4 regions of the Agrobacterium sp. NPDC090273 genome follow, and region 3 is predicted to be linked to each of the others. Evidence: riboswitches for the same ligand, from Rfam matches in the RefSeq annotation. Region 3 holds a riboswitch; each other region holds the start of a gene.
What was found. A riboswitch is a leader RNA that binds a small molecule or an ion and turns the genes downstream of it on or off. The one in region 3 is predicted to bind cobalamin.
Positions count from the first base shown of each region.

Region 1 (4,208 bases), on a different contig from region 3:
CATCCAGCTCCGGGAGCACGACGTGCATGGCAAGATCGGAAGGGTTTAGGCCACGGCTATTGTCCGCCCAACCGTCACGCCGGGTTGTTGCCATGATGACCTGAAAGACCGGCAATCCCAATCGATCGAACAGGGTTTTTCCATGGTCATCGACCTGACTGGCAAACGCCGTAGCAGCAATAATGGCAGCCGGTTTCAAGCCGGGAAGCACACGCTCCAGAAAACCCGCCGCATCCGCATCCTTCAGACCGCTGACAAAGATTGGCAACGGCGCGAAACCCCGCGCCTTCAAGGATGCAAACAATGCGTCGATGGGCGCGACATCGGACGCCAGCAGCATTGAGCGATAAAACAGGATGGGCAGGACTGGAGCATTGACGCCAAAATCCTCCGTCGCCCGTTTTTCAGCAACGAAGCCCTCACCCGGCCGATAAAAGCCGGTCTTTGGCAGGGGAACAGGTTCAACTTGCGGCCAGTTGTAACCGCCTGAGAGCGCCGCCAATCCGCTGGCGAGACGCTCCATGTTCTCCGACCCTCCTTCGCGGAAGAAGGAGAGGATCGCAGCAAGTGTCGACTGGTCGATCGTTGAAGCCGCTTCCAGCTTTTCGTCGCGCTCGCTGCATTCGCCGGGCAGAAGCGCAAGCTTCACACCGCGCCGTCGCGCCATCTGCGCAAGCTGATCCACGCCATACCGCCAGCGATACGCACCACCCAGAATCCGGATAAGGATAAGCTTTGCGTGTTCTGCGGTCTTCTCGATCCAAAGATCGACCGACATGGGGTGGCGAAGCTCCGAAAGATTGGCGGTAACGAGAATAGGGCGTGCCTGATCCTCCCGCCATGCCCGTTCCAGACAAGCGAGATCGCTGGCCGAAAAGGACAAAACCACGACATCTGCCTGCGGCTGGTTGAGATCAACCGGCTCGATCAGGTCGTCCAGAGACGACGATGTCGTGGCAAGGATATGCATTGTCAGGCAGCCAGCATCTGTTCGATCTTCTCGCGGTTCAGGCCTTTTTCACCGATGACGACCAGTCGGCTGCGCCGCGTCTCACCGGGCGCCCACGGCCGGTCGTAGTAGTGATTGACGCGGCTTCCGACCGCCTGCACCTGAAGACGCATCGGCTTGGCCGAAACCTCGATGAAGCCTTTGATACGAAGGACGTTTTCCGCTGCAGCCGTTTCGGCGATGCGGACGGCGAGGGCTTCCGGATCGGTCACCGCAGGCAGGTCGATAACGAAACTGTCGAAATCGTCGTGATCGTGATCGTGTTCTTCATCGTGATGCGTATGACGGTTTTCGATATCCTCTTCAACCGCAAGGCCGAGGCCAATCAGCACGGCAGGATCAACGGCGCCGTTCGACGCGACGACGATCTTAGCAGCCTTCGGCAGATGTTCCGAGACGTGGGCTTTGGCCTTTTCAAGACCGGCAGCGTCAAGCAGATCGGCCTTGGTCATGACGATGAGATCGGCACAGGCAACCTGATCTTCGAAAACCTCTTCAACGGGATCATCGTGATCAAGCGCTTCATCGGCCTGCCGCTGTGCGGAAAGAGCCTCCATGTCGTGTGCGACCTGGCCTTCAGCCAGAGCTGCGCCGTCCACGACAGCAATAACGGCATCAACCGTGACACGGCTTTTGATCGCCGGCCACTGGAAAGCCTGAACAAGCGGCTTTGGCAGTGCCAGACCCGAAGTCTCGATCAGAATGTGCTCGACCTTCGGCTGGCGGCTGAGAATCTGCTCGATCGCTGGCTGGAAGTCATCGGCCACTGTGCAGCAGATGCAGCCATTGGCCAGTTCGACAATGTTTTCTTCCGGGCAGCTCTCGATACCGCAACCCTTGAGAATTTCGCCATCGATGCCGACATCACCGAATTCATTGACGATAATGGCAAGACGTTTCCCGTCGAGTTTTTCGAGAAGGCCACGCAGAAGCGTTGTTTTTCCGGCCCCCAGAAAACCGGTAACGATGGTGCAGGGAACGCGATCCAGAAGGGTGCTCATTTCATCTCCTCGGTAAAATCGAATGGGGGAATACGCGCGACCATGCCGCGCTTCAAACTATCTGGACGGCCGCGCCAGGGCATCAGCCCGTCCGGCGCAGTGGCCAGCAGGCGAGCGCCAACAAGCAAATCCTCGGCATTGTCGGGCGTCAGTCCGCCAAACACATAAGACCAGCCATCGGCGCCACGTAAAACAGCGCTCAGCCCACGCTTGCAATTGGCAAGACAATTGACGCTTCGCACCTCGATACCCGCGTTGTGCGCCTTTTCGGCTGCACGTTCCGCCAGGATGGAACCGGGACGGGGATCGAGATCTGGATCGCTGGCATCACGACAACTGCGGCACACAAACACGACCACGCCGGAAACGTCATCGTTTTCCAACCCATCTTTGGTGCATGAGGATGTGACTGCGATATCCAAACCGTTTTCGCTTTCCGCGCCTTAAAACTTTTCGGGGTGCGCATCTCGAAAACGGCACGCTTGCCAGGCAAGGCGGCTCGTTCGATTTCAGCGGCTGGCCGGAGCACCCCGCCCGGCAGACGTTTTTGCGTGAACGGCAGGTCTCCTGGCTCGCGGCTTGATCGATACCCGTTTGACACCGCCTTCCCGGACATGTTCGGTCCAGTGGCTTCACGGTGTGGGCTTACCGCTTACAGTTGCGGGGGCAGCCACGGATTGACCCAACGGGGCTTGAACCGTGTTCCCTCTTAGCTTTCCCCGTTGCCGGAAAAAGACCGTTTGCTCGATACACTTAGGCTGAACGCCTTTTGCGGTCAATGCCATGCTGTCCCTGCCAGCGGATTGCCGGGTGCGGCAAATTGGGTATAGTCGCCGCTTCCACGGCGAGGTGTTCACACGCGCTGCCGAAAAACAGGGACATGCATGATGAACCGCGAAATCAACGACGCCGAAGCCGAGCGACACCGGCAGAAGATGGTGAACCGTAAAGCGGTGCAGGATGCCGAAGTTGCTGAAAAGACGGTCGAAAAAGGTCTGCTGATGGTCAATACCGGCCCCGGCAAGGGTAAATCGACGGCGGCGTTCGGGCTCGCCTTGCGCATGCTCGGAAATGGCAGGCGTGTCGGCGTCGTGCAGTTCATCAAGGGCGCATGGTCGACCGGTGAGCAGCAAGCACTGAGCCTGTTTGGCGACAAGGTGGAGTGGCGAACCATGGGCGAAGGTTTCACATGGGACACGCAGGATCTGAAGCGCGATGTCGCCGCGGCAACCAAGGCATGGGAAGAGGCCAAGACCCTGATGGCCGATGAAAGCATCGGTCTTTTGATCCTGGATGAACTCAACATCGCACTGCGCTACGACTACCTGCCTCTGGAAGAGGTCATTGCAACGCTTGAGAAACGCCGGACTGATTTGCATGTCATCGTCACCGGCCGTAACGCCAAGCCAGCCCTGATCGAGGCCGCCGATATGGTCACGGAAATGAGCCTCGTCAAACATCACTTCAAGGCGGGCGTGAAGGCGCAGGCGGGAATCGAGTTCTGATCCATGACTGCACGCGCCCTTATGTTTCAGGGAACCGGCTCCGATGTCGGGAAATCGCTGATGGTGGCGGGGCTGGCACGTGCCTTCGTCAAGCGCGGCCTGAGCGTCATGCCCTTCAAGCCGCAGAACATGTCAAACAATGCGGCAGTTACGGCGGATGGCGGTGAAATCGGCCGTGCGCAGGCCCTGCAAGCGCGTGCCGCGGGCGTCGCGCTGTCGGTTCACATGAACCCCGTCCTGCTGAAACCGCAAAGCGAGACCGGGGCGCAGGTAATCGTGCAAGGGAAGATCGCCGGCAACGCAAAAGCCGCAGAATATCAGGGCCTCAAGGCGGGTTTGATGCCGAAGGTCCTGGAAAGTTTCGAGTTGCTGAAGCAAAAAGCCGATCTGGTTCTGGTGGAAGGTGCCGGCAGCGCTTCAGAAATCAATCTGCGTGCCAACGACATTGCAAATATGGGTTTTTCCCGTGCCGCCGATGTACCGGTCATCCTGATCGGCGACATTGACCGGGGTGGCGTCATCGCGAGCTTGGTCGGCACCAGTGCGGTGCTGGATGACGCCGATGCCGCGATGATAGAAGGCTTCATTGTCAACCGTTTTCGCGGCGATCCTTCATTGTTCGACGAAGGCATGCGGATCATCGCTGCCAAAACGGGATGGCAAACCGTCGGCCTTCTTCCGCATTTTCCCGAC
Region 1 is NZ_JBIVYN010000007.1:286,313-290,520, forward strand. Features, by position in the region: gene cobN (cobaltochelatase subunit CobN) at 1-970, opposite strand, end outside; gene cobW (cobalamin biosynthesis protein CobW) at 973-2,010, opposite strand; gene ACIQT8_RS19665 (DUF1636 family protein) at 2,007-2,393, opposite strand; cobalamin riboswitch at 2,550-2,766, opposite strand; gene cobO (cob(I)yrinic acid a,c-diamide adenosyltransferase) at 2,898-3,515, shown strand; gene ACIQT8_RS19675 (cobyric acid synthase) at 3,519-4,208, shown strand, end outside.
Region 1: it holds a riboswitch for cobalamin, as region 3 does, so the genes downstream of both, ACIQT8_RS19665 (DUF1636 family protein) here and nrdH (glutaredoxin-like protein NrdH) in region 3, are expected to answer to the same signal.

Region 2 (4,208 bases), on a different contig from region 3:
TATGGTGCCGTTGGTGTGGGGGCGCTTGCTGTCTGGATACCATCGCTGTTCAAACCGCTGTTGATCGCCGGTGCAGCCTATATGGTCTGGATCGGAATCAGCCTCGCGCGCAGTTCCATCGTCGTGAACGGTGGCGAAGCGGATGCCAGCGTCTCGGCCAGAAAAGCGTTCTGGCGCGCCATGCTCACCTGCCTGTCGAACCCCAAAGCCTATCTCTTCATGATGGCGATCTATCCACAATTTCTCAAACCCGCCTATGGGCCGATCTGGATGCAGGGCGCGGTGATGGGCCTCATGGTCGCGGCAACCCAGTTTGCGGTCTATGGCGGGCTGGCATTAACGGCGGACAGAAGCAGGGCATGGCTTGTTTCCTCGCCTGCTACCACTGTTTTCATCGGTCGCGCTGCGGGTGTGATGCTGGTTGCAGTCGCATTGCTGACACTCTGGGAAGGGTTGTCTTAGGCTTCTGTTTTCACGCGAAATTTCACTTCAATGTGACTTCTTTTTGCCTGACGGAACGGGCATCCTCGCCCCGTTCGTATCAAGCCCGTTACCTGTCGGGATCAAGGAGAGAGTTCATGAAACTGAAAACCATCACGGCAGCGATGCTGTTCGGCTGTCTGTGCGCCGGTGCGGTTTACGCAGCCGGCGAAGTCGAAAAGCGCGAAGGCATGATGAAGCAGATTGGCGGCGCGATGGGGTCGCTCGCCGCCATTTCCAAGGGGCAGAAGCCTTTTGACGCCGAGGCGGTCAAGACTGCCGTGACGACAATCAGCACCAACGCCAAGGCTTTCCCGGACCAGTTCCCGGCTGGCTCCGAAGCTGGCAGTGCGGCAGCACCCGCCATCTGGGAAAATTTCGAGGACTTCAAGGCCAAGTCTGCAAAGCTCGGTGAAGATGCGGACGCGATTCTCGCCAGCCTGCCCGTGGATCAGGCCGGCGTCGCAACCGCCATGCAGAAACTCGGCGCCGATTGCGGTACCTGCCATCAGACCTACCGTCTGAAGAAGTGATGTTCATCGCATCGGGAAAGTCGCCTTCGGGTGGCTTTCTCTTGAGGCGTCGGATCGATCCGGTGCGCTCAGTGCAAATGTGAATGTCGATTGGTCTGAGAGGGGAGAGGGGTATGCCTTCCATCTGGACGAAACTTGCGGGCGGCGCCGTATTGGCCGCAGCCGCTGGTTTCGGTATTTTTATGGTCGTTACGGCGCCGGAGCGGCAGGCGCCAAGCCACTGGGCGAGCCTTGGAGAGCCGGACCTCGCCAACGGCGAGACGCTGTTCTGGGCAGGCGGCTGCGCAAGCTGTCATGCTGCGCCCGGTGTAACAGGTGATGCACTTCTGACGCTTGCCGGCGGTCAGGATCTGCCGAGCCCTTTCGGAACCTTCCGTGTGCCGAACATCTCGTCTGATCCGCAGCACGGTATTGGCGGGTGGACGCTGGCGCAGTTTGGCGACGCCATGACACGGGGCGTCGGCAGGGATGGTGAACATCTTTATCCGTCCTTCCCCTATGCATCCTATGCCAGGATGACCTCCAAGGACATCAACGATCTCTTCGGTTATCTCAAGGCGCTTCCCGCGAGCCAGAACGATGCACCGGGACACGACCTGCCATTCCCGTTCAACATGCGTGTCACCTTGGGTGGCTGGAAATTCCTTTATTTCGATAAAGGCGCCCCTCGTGTCGAACTTGCCAATGCCGATGCCGAACTGCTGCGTGGCCAGTATCTGGTGGAGGGCCCTGGCCATTGTGGCGAATGCCATACGCCGCGCAATGCGCTTGGCGGCTTCCTTGCGGACAAATGGCTGGCGGGCGGTCCCAATCCGGAAGGTGAGGGCAGAATTCCTGACATTACGCCAGCATCGGAAAGCATCGGCGGTTGGGCAGCCGAGGATATCGCAAGCTACCTCGAGACCGGCTTTACACCGGAGTTCGACAGCGTCGGCGGCTCCATGGTCAAGGTCCAGCAGAACATGGCACGGTTGACGGCGGACGACCGGGACGCGATTGCCGCCTATCTGAAGGCTGTTCCGGCGCGTTGAGGTGGAGAGGCATTGACTCTCCACTATCGCCGTCGGATAACAAAACTGTGATGGTTCCTTCCGGAAATCCGGAAGGTGAAAAGGGAACACGATAAGGAGCAATCCCCATTCGTGGCTGCCCCCGCAACTGTGAGCGGAGAGCCTGAAACGGAAATACCACTGGTCGGCTGCATGGCTGGAACCGAAAGGTTGGGCTCATGCGGGGGATAACCCGGCCGGGAAGGTGTTTCAGGTTTTGACCCGCGAGCCAGGAGACCTGCCCTCACGGAAATGTTTATGCCGGCGGGGTGTCCGGAGCAGCAGGATTACAGGGGCAGGTGACTGCGCCTGTGTCAGTCTCGCATTCCCCGTGGTGAATTGTATCGATGCGGTCCTGCGCCTGGATTGGACGCTTGCCCGTTCACAATGGCGCTGATGCGCCGGGAGAGGCTCACCATGTCTATTATCAATCAGAATACCGCCAATGCCGCTGTAACAGCGAAAAGCAGCAGCATTGCCCAATCGCTGACAGCGATCGTTCTCGGCCTTTTCGTCGTCGGTTTCGTCGGCTTCTCGCATGTCGAAGCTGTTCACAACGCAGCGCATGATACGCGCCACGCCAATGCGTTTCCCTGCCACTAAAGCTGAATGATTTCGGGGACTTTGCACCCTGAACGTGAAGCTGCTCCAGAATTTGAGGAAACAGGGCATGATGACGTTCGAAAGCCACTGACGCTTTCGGGTTCATGCTCCTGAGGGGGAAATTGCATGTCGTCTTTTCGCAATATTGTTTTTACGTCGGTGCTGGTCGGCTTGATTGGCGGTGTCGCCGTTTCGGCCATGCAGGCCGTTGGCACCACACCGCTGATCCTGCAGGCGGAAACCTACGAAAGCGCTGGTGGTGAAGCTCCACACAGCCATGACACGGCGCCGGCAACCGATGCGCAAACGACCGCACAGGCTCCAGCCCACACACATGAACATGACGAAGACGCCTGGGCTCCGGCTGATGGTTTCGAACGTGCGGCCTATACAGTCGCAGCCAATGTTCTGACGGCCATCGGTTATGCACTCGTCTTGACCGGTCTCTTGTCGTTGCGCGGCACCAACGGCGGTTGGCGTGAGGGCCTGTTGTGGGGTGTGGCGGGGTTTGCTGCCGTCATGCTGGCACCGATGATCGGTCTTCCGCCAGAACTGCCTGGAAGCCCGGCTGCCGCACTCGCCGCTCGTCAAACCTGGTGGATCGCAACCGTTGCCGCGACTGGCGGCGGTATTGCACTGATCGCTTTCCGACGTGAACCCTGGGCGGCGGTTCTGGCTCTGGTGCTGATTGTCGCGCCGCATGTGGTGGGTGCGCCGCTTCCGCCGGAAGGTGAACATGCGCTGGCGCCTCTGCCGCTGGAGCGTCAGTTCATCGTTGCCGCGACGGTGACGAGTTTCGTCTTCTGGGCATTGATTGGAACGCTAAGCGCCTTCTTCCTGAAGCGTTTCCAGTCGGTTTGACAACATGCGGGACGCGGCAGAATGGAGCGACGAACTCGACGCGCTGCGTTTCGCCGTTCCCGGTCACGGCGCGACCTGCGCCGTGCACCGCCTGGCCTTCAAGGCCCTGTTGAAGGGCGAGCCGGATCAGATGGCCGTTCTTGATTATTTTCAGCAACACAGCGTCGCGTTCATTGCCGCTGCAAAGGCCAAGATCGCCCGCCTGGACCTTCCTCTCGATCGCAGTCTGCATCTCAACAGCCGCGATATTCGTCGCGTGTTAGCTGGCGAGGGCGACGCTGTTAACCCTCGCATCTGCCGCGTTCTGGATCGCGGCAGATAGCTTCTGTCCTACTTCGTGTGTTCCGCTGCGAAAATTCTCAATTCCGCTTCGGCCTCCGGACCAAAGAGGCCAAGGGCTTTGAGAATTTCCGTTGCGAAACTGACCGGTGCGCTGCCCGGCGCCGTGACGATACCGCCGTCGCTGACGGCTTGCGGTTGATCGCGATAAAGACCTTCACCCAGATAGGCTTGATAGGCACGATGCGATGCCAGCGAGTTGCCGGTATGAGCGACATCGTTGAGGATGCCGGTTCCCGCAAGTGCGCTTGCGGCGGCGCAGATCCCACCGATCACACGCCCCTTGTTTCGAAACCGGTGCACAAGGGCACTGATATCCGCGGCCTCGCCTTTTTCCCAACTG
Region 2 is NZ_JBIVYN010000004.1:92,785-96,992, reverse strand. Features, by position in the region: gene ACIQT8_RS12490 (LysE family translocator) at 1-462, shown strand, start outside; gene ACIQT8_RS12485 (c-type cytochrome) at 579-1,013, shown strand; gene ACIQT8_RS12480 (c-type cytochrome) at 1,127-2,044, shown strand; cobalamin riboswitch at 2,079-2,323, shown strand; gene ACIQT8_RS12475 (CbtB domain-containing protein) at 2,480-2,665, shown strand; gene ACIQT8_RS12470 (CbtA family protein) at 2,792-3,526, shown strand; gene ACIQT8_RS12465 (hypothetical protein) at 3,531-3,848, shown strand; gene ACIQT8_RS12460 (type 1 glutamine amidotransferase family protein) at 3,857-4,208, opposite strand, start outside.
Region 2: it holds a riboswitch for cobalamin, as region 3 does, so the genes downstream of both, ACIQT8_RS12475 (CbtB domain-containing protein) here and nrdH (glutaredoxin-like protein NrdH) in region 3, are expected to answer to the same signal.

Region 3 (4,208 bases):
TCCGAACTTGGTTTGATGACGATCCAGAATATCAATCAGGCGGTTGAAACGCTGTCTGGTGGTCAGCGGCAGGGGGTTGCGGTGGCGCGCGCAGCCGCTTTTGGTTCGAAGGTTGTCATTCTCGATGAGCCGACGGCCGCCCTCGGCGTCAAGGAAAGTCGCAGAGTGCTGGAACTGATACTCGATGTCCGTTCCAGAGGGCTTCCGATCGTGCTCATTTCACATAATATGCCGCATGTTTTCGAGGTGGCTGATCGCATTCATATTCATCGCCTCGGCCGACGCCTGTGCGTCATCAATCCGAAGGAGTATTCGATGTCTGATGCCGTCGCCTTCATGACTGGCGCCAAAGAGCCGCCGCGGGAAACCCTGGCTGCATGACATTGAAACTTGAAACGATCGTTGAAGAGGTCCTTCAACGGGCCGGAGACAAACCCCGATTTATCGTTGCTATTGCCGGTCCCCCTGGGGCCGGCAAATCGACATTGGCTGAGGCCTTGTGCAGCGCTCTGATCGCGAAAGGCGAGATGGCTGCCGTGTTGCCGATGGACGGCTTCCATATGGACAATGGTATCCTGGAAGAGCGCAGCCTTCTTGCAAGAAAAGGTGCGCCGGAGACCTTTGATGTCCGTGGCTTCCTGGATATTGTTTCCGCCGTTCGCAAAAACGACGAGGAAGTTCTCGTCCCCGTTTTCGATCGCTCCAGGGAAATAGCCATCGCGTCCGCGCGCGCCATCTCACCGGAAACCCGTTTCATTTTGGCGGAAGGTAATTACCTGCTTCTCAATGAAGAGCCATGGACACGGCTGACGGACAGTTTTGATATGAGCGTTTTCGTCGGTCCGTCCGTGGCGGTGCTCGAAGAGCGCCTTCGCAACAGATGGATCGGTTACGGTTTGAACGAAAGCCAGATCGCAGCCAAGCTGTTTGAAAACGATCTTCCGAATGGAAGACGGGTGATCGGATCTTCACGCCCTGCAGATATCCACATCGATATCTGGGAGTGACTGTACTCCCATAAGGGTGGAACAGCCTGAAATATAGCCGTTATAAGAATTTGCTAACCATAGGGTGAATCTTTTTGATCCACCATGGCGGGGATTTGCACGTCTATCCGTTGACGGAAAAGATTCATGATATACTATATGTGGTGTTCAAGGTTCTCTCGATTCGCAAGGATTGGGAGCTAAGACGGGAATTCGGTGCGAGACGCCATGACGGCGAAACAATCCCGAGGCTGCCCCCGCAACTGTAAGCGGTGAGCGTCGTTCCATATTGTGCCACTGGGGTTTACGCTCTGGGAAGGTTGGAGCTGATGTTTAGACCCGCAAGCCAGGAGACCTGCCTTGAGCGTGTACGTCCACGGGCGGGGTGTCCGGAAGGAGGGTGTTGGCGCAAATGACTTGCGCACGCCGTTTTCCTGTATCCCGCAGAGATCAACTTCGGGGTGAAGTCATGCCATCGTATTTTTATAGTTTCCTGCGCTCGTCGGCGTAGGTTTTGGTTCGTCGCGGCATAGCCGCTCCAATTCATCAATGAACCCACCCGCCTGATGGTAATGAGCCGTCGGGACCGTTCGGCTGCGCGTATGAGCAGCTTTGAAAGAGGACACCATGACCGTCACCGTTTACAGCAAACCCGCCTGCGTTCAGTGCACAGCAACCTATCGCGCGCTTGATCGCATCGGAGTCAGCTACGAAATCATCGATATTTCGGAGGATGCGGATGCCCTCGATCACGTCAGGGGGCTGGGTTACATGCAGGTTCCGGTCGTCATTGCCGGCGAGCGCCATTGGGCCGGTTTTCGCCCCGATATGATCAGCGCAATTTCCTGAGAGAGGTCGATGGGACTGATCGTCTATTATTCCAGCCGATCCGAAAACACCCATCGCTTCGTTCAGAAACTGGGTGGCCAGGCGCTCAGGCTACCTATCGGAACCGATGACGAAACCCTGCTCGTGTCGGAACCCTATGTCCTCGTCACCCCCACCTATGGGGGAGGCGGGACCAAAGGGGCTGTTCCGAAACCCGTAATCCGGTTTCTGAACGAGCCAGCCAATCGAAACCTCATTCGCGGCGTCATTGCTGCGGGAAACACGAATTTTGGCGCGGCATTCGCCTCGGCTGGAGAGATCGTCTCGCGCAAATGCGCGGTTCCCTTTCTCTACCGCTTCGAGCTTCTCGGGACCGAGGAGGATGTCGCCAACGTCACTCATGGATTGGAACGATTTTGGACACGCTGACTTCTGACGTCCTTCGGGACAAGAGCACAAAACAGCCAGTTTCCGTTACCGCGAAACCGCTGGATACAGCGCTTGATTATCACGCGCTGAATGCCATGCTCAATCTCTACGACGAGAACGGCAAGATCCAGCTCGACAAGGATCGGCAGGCTGCGAAACAGTACTTTTTGCAGCACGTCAATCAGAACACCGTCTTCTTCCATAACCTCAGGGAGAAGCTCGATTATCTCGTGACGGAAGGCTATTACGAGCAGGAGGTGCTCGATCAGTATTCGTTCAACTTCGTCTGCGATCTTTTCGACCACGCCTATGCCAGGAAGTTCCGTTTCCCGACCTTCCTTGGCGCCTTCAAATATTACACCTCCTACACACTGAAGACGTTCGACGGCAAACGTTACCTCGAGCGTTATGAGGACCGCATTTGCATGGTTGCGCTGGCGCTGGCCCGTGGCAACGAGTCGCTGGCTCGCGATATGGTCGATGAGATCATTTCGGGCCGCTTCCAGCCTGCGACCCCAACCTTTCTGAATGCCGGCAAAAAACAGCGTGGCGAACTTGTCTCCTGCTTCCTGTTGCGCATCGAGGACAATATGGAGTCCATCGCGCGCGGCATCAATTCAGCGCTGCAATTGTCGAAACGCGGCGGCGGCGTGGCTTTGTCACTTACCAACCTTCGCGAGGCAGGCGCCCCGATCAAGCAGATCGAGAACCAGTCTTCAGGCGTTATTCCCGTCATGAAGCTTCTGGAGGATTCATTCTCTTATGCGAACCAGCTTGGCGCGCGGCAGGGAGCGGGGGCCGTCTATCTGAACGCCCACCACCCCGATATCATGCGGTTCCTCGATACAAAACGCGAAAACGCCGACGAGAAGATCCGTATCAAGACCCTCTCACTTGGCGTGGTCATACCTGACATCACATTCGAACTCGCCAAGAACAACGAAGATATGTACCTCTTTTCGCCTTATGACATCGAGCGTGTCTATGGTGTGCCGTTTACCGAAATCTCGGTCACGGAAAAATACTGTGAGATGGTAGCTGACAGTCGCATCAAGAAAAAGAAGATCAAGGCGCGCGACTTCTTCCAGGTGATTGCCGAAATCCAGTTCGAAAGCGGCTACCCCTACATCATGTTCGAAGACACGGTGAACAAGGCGAATCCGATTGCCGGGCGCATCACCATGAGCAACTTGTGCTCGGAGATTTTGCAGGTCAGTGACGCGAGCACCTACAATGCCGATTTGACGTATGATCATCTGGGCAAGGATATTTCGTGCAATCTCGGTTCGTTGAATATTGCCGCTGCTATGGATTCGGGTGATTTCGGCAAGACTATAGAGACATCGATCCGGGCGCTGACCGCCGTCTCTGACATGAGCAACATCACATCCGTCCCTTCTATTGCGAAGGGCAATGCCGACAGCCATGCGATCGGCCTCGGACAGATGAACCTTCATGGCTATCTTGCCCGCGAACGGATTTATTACGGTTCGGAAGAGGGCATCGATTTCACCAACATGTACTTCTACACGGTCACGTATCACGCCATTCGTGCTTCGAACCGGTTGGCAGTGGAGCGCGGCCAGAGCTTCAAGGGGTTTGAACACTCAAAATATGCGTCCGGCGACTATTTCGACAAATACACGCAAACGGAATGGAAGCCGGCGACCGAGAAAGTGGCAGGTCTGTTCGAAAAGACTGGCATTGCTATTCCGACGCAGGAGGATTGGCTGGCGCTGAAGCAGGCGGTGATGAGTTCGGGCCTCTATAACCAGAACCTTCAGGCAGTACCGCCTACCGGCTCCATTTCCTATATCAACCACTCGACCTCTTCTATTCACCCGATCGTCTCAAAGATCGAGATTCGCAAAGAGGGCAAGATTGGCCGTGTTTATTACCCGGCTGCCTATCTCTCAGATGACAATCTCGACTATTATCAGGATGCCTATGAGATCGGACCTGAAA
Region 3 is NZ_JBIVYN010000005.1:434,083-438,290, reverse strand. Features, by position in the region: gene ACIQT8_RS16460 (ATP-binding cassette domain-containing protein) at 1-381, shown strand, start outside; gene ACIQT8_RS16455 (nucleoside triphosphate hydrolase) at 378-1,007, shown strand; cobalamin riboswitch at 1,141-1,364, shown strand; gene nrdH (glutaredoxin-like protein NrdH) at 1,614-1,835, shown strand; gene nrdI (class Ib ribonucleoside-diphosphate reductase assembly flavoprotein NrdI) at 1,845-2,243, shown strand; gene nrdE (class 1b ribonucleoside-diphosphate reductase subunit alpha) at 2,231-4,208, shown strand, end outside.

Region 4 (4,208 bases), on a different contig from region 3:
CGTTTTTCGAAATCGACGCCGCTGAGGTGTTCGACAAACGTCGTCACAAAGTGCTGGCGCGTCTGCTCGCCGTCGCTGACGATATCGATCCCCGCCTGTAACTGATCGTCGAGAGAAAGACGCAGGGCATCCCGCTTGCCCTCGACGAGTTCATCATCCTGCAGTTTCCAGGGCGACCAGAGTTTCTCGGGTTGTGCCAGCCAGGAGGGTTTGGGCAGGCTGCCGGCGGTTGACGTGGGCAACAGTCTTTTCATGTTATGCGACCTTATGTTCATGGGTTTCGTCAGCGGGCGTGATTGGCCGACCATTGCTCGAGAATGGCTCTGTAGGGTTTGATGAAGTGCTCCTCGGCAAAGCGTCCTTGTTCGACAGCCAGCCGGCTACGTTCTTCGCGATCGTAGACAATTCGCGTCAGGGAATAGTCCTGGTTCTTCAGGCTTGGCTGATAACAGGCCCCGGCGGCTGAGTTGGCGTTGTAGATTTCGGGCCGATAGATCTTCTGGAACGTCTCCATCGTGCTGATGGTGCTGATGAGTTCAAGATTGGTGTAGTCGGCCAAGAGGTCGCCGACGAAATATAGGGCGAAAGGCGCGACGCTGTTCGGCGGCATGAAAAATCGGACCTGCAATCCCATTTTCTGGAAATAGAGGTCCGTCGAAGACAGTTCATCCTGCTGGTATTCGATACCCAGTACCGGATGCTGATTTCCGGTCCGACGATATGTTTTGCTGCTCGACGCACTCAGGCATATCACCGGCGGCTTCTGAAAATGCTGCCTGTAGGCATCCGAGTTCAGGAAACTTTTGAAAAGGTTTCCGTGCAGATCACCGAAATTGTCCGGCGTACTGAACTCGGACCTCCCCCTGTTGTGCTCGGGCAGCACCACGCTGAAGTCGTAATCCCGGACATAGGAGGAGAAATTGTTTCCGACGATACCCTCGATGCGGTCGCCGGTTTTTTGATCGATGATCGTCGTCTTCAATATCTCGATCATCGGGAATGCGTCGCCGTGGTCTTCAGCGCCGACATTCATCTCAACGGATATGATGTCGAGCTCGATAGAATATCGATCGCCTCTGGGGTTATCCCAGTGCGCCAGGGCGTTGAAACGATTGTCGATCATCCTCAAGGCGTTGCGAAGATTGTCCCGCCGGTTCTCACCCCTTGCCAGATTGGCAAAGTTGGTGGTGATCCGGGTGCTTTCAGACGGGCAATAATCCTCGTCAAAGGCAAGACGCTTGATCGTGAAGGTGAGGTCTTTGGTCATGGCGTTGTGTTGTCCTCATCGCGGAACAGAACCTGAATGGCGTGCTTTGTCGGTTCTCTCGGTCAGCAGATGTCATGCTCTCCGTCGTTGAGAGCCATGCCTGACTTATGCCTGAGCCGCTGATCTGGAAAAATTGGTATTATCTCATCGAAGCATGAGCCAGCTTCATGAGTGGATGCGAGGTCGCGGTGGCAGATGCCTTGACCATTTCTGCGACATGCGACATTGGTTCGTCATCGTGGTTCTGCGGATGCAAATCCGGAGCTAAGAGGGAATTCGGTGAGGGTTTTGCCTGAAACCGAAGCTGCCCCCGCAACTGTAAGCGGCGAGCGAAAGTCCATCGAAGTCACTGAGGCCTGCCTCGGGAAGACGGACCGAAGCAACGACCCGCAAGCCAGGAGACCTGCCGCGATAGATAACGTCCACGGGCGGGGTGTCCCGGAGTGCCGCTTTCGCGATGGGCATTCTGCTGCCTTCGTCTTTGCGTCATGCCACTGCCCGGCCGCAACCTGATGGCAAGGCCGATGACTGAGACACCGACAACAGGAAAGCGTGCGCAGCACGGCTCCACAACCCGCCTCATCGATATTGTCTTTCCCGGAGACACCAACCATCACGGCACCCTTTTCGGGGGAACCGGTCTTGCTCTCATGGATCGCGTTGCCTTCATCGCGGCCACGAGGTTCGGTCGGGCACCCTTCGTCACCGCATCCTGCGAGCGCATTGATTTCAGGCAGCCGGCCCGCATAGGGCACGTCATCGAATTCAGCGCCAAACCCGTCAAGGCAGGTCGCCGCTCCCTGACGGTCGAGGTGGAAATGGTGGCGGAAACCATTGTCGGCCGGGAGCGAAACACCTGCACACGCGGGGTCTTCCATATGGTCGCTGTGCCGGAGTGCGAGCACGCCGCGCATTACGCCTTGCCTGCCCTGCTCCCGGAGGAAGCGCCAGAGACGAGCGACGTGGTTGCCATGGTCGAGATCGTCTTTCCGGATCAGGCAAACAGCGTCGGCCGGATGTTCGGGGGCGATGCAATCGCCTACATGACCAAGGCCGCTTTCGTCGCAGCGTCACGCTACTGCGGCCAGATGGTGGTGCTGGCGTCGTCCGAGCGCATCGACTTCACGCGAGCAATAGAGATCGGTGAAATCGTCGAGGCAGAGGCACGGGTCGAACGCGTGGGCAAGAGTTCGATGTCCATCCAGACAAAACTCTGGTCCGAAAACCTGATGACGGGCGAAAGGCACATTACCGCGACCGGACACTTCACCATGGTCGCGGTCGACAGGGACCACCGGCCAGTTCCTGTCCGCGACGGCGCTTCTGCGGTGAGAGCGCTCTTTGACAAGGGGTGGGAATAATCATGCTGGACAGGCAACATCTTTCGATCCTGCGTGAAGTCGACCGCCTCGGCAGCCTGACGGCTGCGGCGGAACGGCTGAACGTCTCGCAGTCTGCGCTCAGCCATACGATCCGCAAACTTGAAGAGCGCTACGGTGTGGCGATGTGGGAAAAATACGGGCGCAACCTGCGTCTCACCGAGGCCGGCCGCTACATCGTCCGGCTGGCACAGCGTGTTCTTCCGCAGATCGAAAGGGCTGAAAATGTGCTGTCGGATTATCGCCATGGCCAGCGAGGTTCCCTGAAGATCGGCATGGAATGCCATCCCTGCCATCAGTGGCTGGTGGGGGTGACCAAACCCTATCTCATGGACTGGCCGGACGTCGATCTGGAACTCACGACATCCTTCGCCTTCGGTGGCGTGGCAGCACTGACGGGGTACGAGATCGACATCCTGATCACACCCGACCCGATCGAAGCACCCGGTATCCAGTATCTGTCGGTGTTCGATTACGAACTGGTGCTCGCCGTTCCGGCCGGTCACCCGCTGGCGCAGAAACCTCATGCCGAAGCTGCCGACCTGCTGGATGAGACGCTGTTTACCTATCCGGTACCGCCGGAGCGGCTGGATGTCTTCACGCAGTTCCTCGTGCCCGCCAACGCCCGCCCGCGCCACCACCGCAATGTCGAGACAACGGAAATGATGCTTCAGCTCGTCGCGGCAGGTCGCGGCGTCAGCGCCATCCCGAACTGGCTCGTGCGTCGCGAAGCCGCAACACTCGGTGTCCATCCCGTCCGCATCGGCCAACTGGGCATCCGCAAAAGCATCCATCTCGGTTTCAGGGATGGTGACGACACTGTCGATTTCATCGCAGGATTTCTCGCAACATCACGCCAGACATCAGCCTGACGCGTTGGAGGGATGAGTGACCGCTTGCGGCCGAATGTGGTTACGGCGGCATCGCGCCAAAAGCTGCCGCAGGATATTCTACTCGATGAAATCAGCCATGATAGATGAAACGCTCTCGATGGCAGGGGCAACATTGGCGATACCCTCGGCTTGCTGGCCTTGGGCCCACGCGGACTGAACATCCTTGTATCTGGTTGCGGCTTCGAACTGTTTTACCTCTTCGGCAGTGAGCACACGTACGGTCGCACCTGCCTTCTTCAAATCTTCCAATTGTGTGTCGAAGCTTTCGCCCATGACCGCATCCAATCCCGCATAGGATTTCCGGGCGGCCCGGATGATGGCGTCCTGGTCTTCCTGGGCAAGGCTTTTCCAGACGTCCTTGTTCATAGCGAGGATGTAAACATGACCCAGCCACAGGTCCTTTGAAACCAGAACATGGGGCGCGCTTTCGTGTACCTTCAGCATGTAGCCGCTGTCGACGTTCACCATCAGGCCGTCGAGCGTCTTCGCCCTCAGGGCAGCCGGGATTTCTGGTCCCCAGTGCATGGTGACGGGAGTTGCCCCGTAATTCCTGAGAAAATCCAGATGCCAGAAACTTGCAGACCGCCATCGGCCACCCTTCAGCTTATCGAGGTCGACCATCGGCTCGTTGCTGAAAAATGCGACCGGGTACCCTGTACCGAAGTAGAT
Region 4 is NZ_JBIVYN010000001.1:720,719-724,926, reverse strand. Features, by position in the region: gene ACIQT8_RS03635 (methionine synthase) at 1-254, opposite strand, end outside; gene ACIQT8_RS03630 (DUF1852 domain-containing protein) at 284-1,267, opposite strand; cobalamin riboswitch at 1,490-1,693, shown strand; gene ACIQT8_RS03625 (acyl-CoA thioesterase) at 1,792-2,628, shown strand; gene ACIQT8_RS03620 (LysR family transcriptional regulator) at 2,631-3,518, shown strand; gene dctP (TRAP transporter substrate-binding protein DctP) at 3,597-4,208, opposite strand, start outside.
Region 4: it holds a riboswitch for cobalamin, as region 3 does, so the genes downstream of both, ACIQT8_RS03625 (acyl-CoA thioesterase) here and nrdH (glutaredoxin-like protein NrdH) in region 3, are expected to answer to the same signal.